DNA from 2 places in the Desulfosporosinus acidiphilus SJ4 genome. Region 1 is predicted to be linked to the other one. Evidence: riboswitches for the same ligand, from Rfam matches in the RefSeq annotation. Region 1 holds a riboswitch; the other holds the start of a gene.

Region 1 (2,204 bases):
TGCCTAAGAACCCCTCGGTAGTCCGTGGCCAGTACGAAAAAAGAACGATCGTCGGTTTATACCTTCACTCGTTCTTAAGCAATTTTCCTAAAACTGCAGGTTTGCAATCGTTAATCGTGGTAAGTCACGATGGGAAAATCAATCTGCTTAGTTGGCAGATTAATGATTATCAGTGCGATAAACTTGTTACTTCTTTGACTAGCGGAAAACGAACAAAAAAAGTTGTTCCCCTGGGACTGCTCTTAAAGTCAATAGAAGCATTATGACGAAAAGCGATATCGTAACAGATGCTCAGGCCTAATCCTGTTCCGTTCTCTTTTGTCGTAAAAAAAGGTGTACCAATTCTGTCCAATTGTTCTGTTGGGATACCTCCGCCCTCATCCTCAATACATAGGATCACAAATTCGTTCTCAACATATGTCTGAATAGTTAGCGTTCCCCCTGCTTTCATTGCCTCTAAGCTGTTACGACATAAATTAAGCACTAATTGTGAGATTTCATCCGGATTGAGCATAGTATTAGGGGTTTCTCTGGTATTAAATTCTATTTGTTTATCCTGAGAACCTGAGTCTGCCTCAAGCAATGGATATAGATGTCTTAAAATTTTGTTGATATTAAAGTATTGGAGCCCTTTCGTGGAATTTCTTGATATTGCCAAGTAATCCGAGATAATCGAATTGGCTCGATCAAGTTCATTAATCATTAGCTCAAATATCTGACCTTGTAATTGAAACTCCGGTTTAGACCCAAGAAACTGGAGATATCCCCGTACCACCGAAATCGGATTCCTAATTTCATGGGTTATCCCTGCGGCCATTTGGGCCACTAAATTCAGACGTTCTAGATGTGCCATTTCTCGATGCAGGCGAGACAGTTCTTGCTCTCCCTTTTTTCGCTCTGTAATATTGTAAAGGGTTTTTATGACAAGTCTTGTTCCATCAATATCTCTAAATGGCTGATATTTGGCTTCGTAAATTTCTCCGTTATAGAAAGTATCCTCATTTTCCATAGGCCGTCCTTCAACAAACACTTCATTTATCTTACAGTTCTCACAAGGGGTTGTCCTTCCAAACATATTGTAACAGAACTCAACGTGATCCTCACCAAATTCTCTGTTATAATTGCGATTTGCGAAACGAACCTTATAATTTTCTTCCACTACAATGACTATACCCGGCAGACTGTTCAACAAATCGAGCATCCGTTGATGATCCTCTTTGATTGCTTCACTTTTTTTTCTTTGCTCATTATTGATCTTTATTAAGAGACTACCCGTTACCCCCCCCCAAAATAACGAGTATCCAGGAAATTCTTAGTGAATGATTATGAGAATCAAGCCATCTGTCAAAGCAAAAAAGAATAAGTCCAATTAGGAGTCCTAGGACTATAAATTTTCTTTCTTTCATCTTTTTCTCCCTCAATATTATAGGATTCTTCTTATGGCTGGACGAAGATAATCTTCCCAAGTGAAAAGCCTGGTTTATTCATAAAACCAGGCCGGTTGCGCTACTTGTTCCACATGTATAAAGCGCCCAAATTATAATACATGTTTCTAAACTTCCTAATTTGTATTAAATTAGCAAAAAATAAACATTTTTGTTCTAAAACTCTTTATGTGTAGTATAACATAGATATACTGTTCTAATTTGTCACATTATGTAACTAGTGGAAGAAAAAGTTTTGTTTGATTAGTATACGACTTATATTAATACTTTATTTTAGAGAAAAGCATACGCTGCATTAAAAAAAGTTTAATGCAGCGTACTCCATTATTAAATATTAAAGTATAACGGTATTGTAATGGTAAAAGGGATAGTGAAAGGTCTAATATACGATAAATGTAAAGTACATCGGATAAACAAAGAACCTTTTTGTCCCCCTGCATACAGCAGGAACACTATTACATCCCTTTAAGTTTAGAATTTAATGGTTTTGGGCTCAGTTGTCATAAATGTTGCCGTTGCATCTTCAAAATACAGCACCTCAAAAACTCCATCATCAACTTTGTACATTTTTGTAAGTGAAGGATTCTGGTCAAGCATAGCTTGTTTTGCTTCCGGTCTTTTATCAACGATCGCCTTTGCTTCTAAGCGAAACCAGCCGCCATCTTTGTTTAAGGCAGCAATTTCGATTTTAGTGTTCTTTTCAATTTGTTTAAATACGTTCTTTGTATTGTTTGTGCATATATACAGCTTGCCCTCAAA
Region 2 (2,204 bases), 880 kb from region 1:
GCTCAACCAAGGCAAGTTCTGCATCAAGGTTATCTATATGTACTATCATTCCGCCACCGAAGCCCCTGGGTTCAATGTTATAAAGACCTCGCTAATTTATTTAATTCCATCGACATGGACGTAATTTCTTCAATACTTGCAGAAATTTCTTCAGAAGCGGCAGCTTGTCCTTGACTGGCATCCAGGGACATCGTACTTTTACGGCTTGCTTCTTCAACGTTCTGTTTTATAGTATCTGTCAATTGTTTGATTCTGGGAACCGTGCTCTTGGATTGAGCGGAAAGCTTTCTAATCTCTTCGGCAACAACGCCAAATCCCCTGCCTGCATCGCCCGCTCGAGCTGCTTCGATAGAAGCGTTCAAACCTAACATTTGTGTTTCATCGGCAATCTTCTTAATAAAAGCCGATACTTTGTTAATCTCCTCCGATATATTAATTATTCCTTTAATATCCGCATTAAGTGCTCCTTCATTGGAGTGAATTTCCGAAGCAGAAGCCGAAAGTTCCTCTATTGCTGCAGCGATGCCTTCCAAGCTGCTTTCAAGATTATGCGACACCTCACGCAAGGTAACCGCTGTTTTCTTCGGAGTTACAATTCCTAAGGTAGCCACGAGATTTTTCTTTTCATCATCATACAGTGGGAAATTAGCAATCGTAAGCGGTTGCCCATATTTCGTGGCATCAATCTCTTCAATAATAGGTTTTTTGGTCTTAAGCGCCCGATAGGCAATATCCGTTTCTTTTAGTTCATAACCTACGGTGATAGACGGCATATCAAATTTCTGCGAGGCCTGGGTGTAAGCGATTTTTGTCAAATCCGACATGTATATAAAAGCCCCTTCCGGGAACATTTCTGATAAAATCGGGGCAAAATCTCCAAAAGCAGCAGCGACTGGGTGCAATTTAGGCAATGCGATAGAAAAAGCTCCCCAAATATTGCCGTTCTCTTCGATGATAGGAATTGAGACGATGAAAACTCTCATGCCATAAACAGTACGAGGAACATTCTGTGTTACAACCTTTTTTTCTCGTATTGCTTGCATTGTCGTGGTATCCTCGTTTAGCTTGTTGCCAACTTTAAAAATGTCTAAGGAAAATGAGTCCGATGTTTTTACCCAAACAAACGTATCATGTTCCACAACGCCAAACAATGCGCCGCCGGGAATTAAATTGGCTAATAATTCAGCCATGATCTTACATGCCTCAACGCCTGCAAAAGCTATCATCTCATATCTCTCCTATTCTTGTTACCAAATCAGCGTTTTGGTTCAAGCTATTCAGCGCTAGGCAAAAGCAATGCCGCCAAGGTTTATATTCTTGACGACAAAGACATTCAAAACACTATTGTGCAACCCGGCTATCTTTCGTTAATAGAAAGACCCGTGGCTTTGCGTCCTTAGCTTTCACCAAGTTTGCCTTTGTCTTTTATTGTATATTATAGCACAAGAATGTAATCGAATGTTGATATTAATAAAAATATAGGGAATATTTCAATTTATAGTAATACTTTAGGGCAACGTTCTTTTCGCATTCAATAATCTCAATTCCTTAGAGGAGAATCCTTTTCTAATCGCGAACATATTTAAATCACTATGGAGGTGACTTAATAATGTATTTTACACCACTATTTGAAAATGATGTGCCGGCGGAACTTCTTTCCTGACGGATTGATGATGATATGCTCTTCCGTCTGGAATACCGATGCAATTTTAAAGACGGAGGGAACTACTGTGTCAAATAACAAACTAGGCTCATTATACCTAGCTTTAGCAGCAACTATTTGGGGCGGCATGTATGTTATAAGTAAAGTCGTGCTAAGTTTTATATCACCCTTAGAATTAGTCTGGCTCCGTTATGTCATTGCCCTGGTGGTCCTTACAGCGATGTCTGTCTTAACGCATCAATCCTGGCATATACGAAGGCGAGACATTCCATTGATACTGGCTATTGGCCTAACCGGCTATGCTATATCGATCTGGACTCAATTTCTAGGAACAAAGCTATCAACTGCGCAGATGGGTGCCGTGATTACATCTGCAACTCCAGCATTTATGGTAGTATTTGCTCGATTTTTACTCAAAGAAAAAATTACTTTTCGCAAATGGGTCTCTGTCATTTTGGCAACCATCGGAGTATTGTGCATTGTCGGGATCGGTGATGTCAATATAAATTATCAGCTCGGAGGACTAATTTTAGGAATTGCC

The links. A riboswitch is a leader RNA that binds a small molecule or an ion and turns the genes downstream of it on or off. The one in region 1 is predicted to bind cyclic di-GMP.
Region 2: linked by a shared signal. The riboswitch ahead of DESACI_RS08115 (methyl-accepting chemotaxis protein) and the one ahead of DESACI_RS04060 (ATP-binding protein) in region 1 are both predicted to bind cyclic di-GMP.

What each region holds. Positions count from the first base shown of each region.
Region 1 is NC_018068.1:878,475-880,678, reverse strand. Features, by position in the region: gene DESACI_RS04060 (ATP-binding protein) at 170-1,201, opposite strand; cyclic di-GMP riboswitch class II at 1,487-1,571, opposite strand; gene DESACI_RS04055 (pyridoxamine 5'-phosphate oxidase family protein) at 1,917-2,204, opposite strand, start outside.
Region 2 is NC_018068.1:1,763,162-1,765,365, reverse strand. Features, by position in the region: gene DESACI_RS24495 (hypothetical protein) at 1-49, opposite strand, end outside; gene DESACI_RS08115 (methyl-accepting chemotaxis protein) at 78-1,226, opposite strand; cyclic di-GMP riboswitch class I at 1,345-1,427, opposite strand; gene DESACI_RS08110 (DMT family transporter) at 1,731-2,204, shown strand, end outside.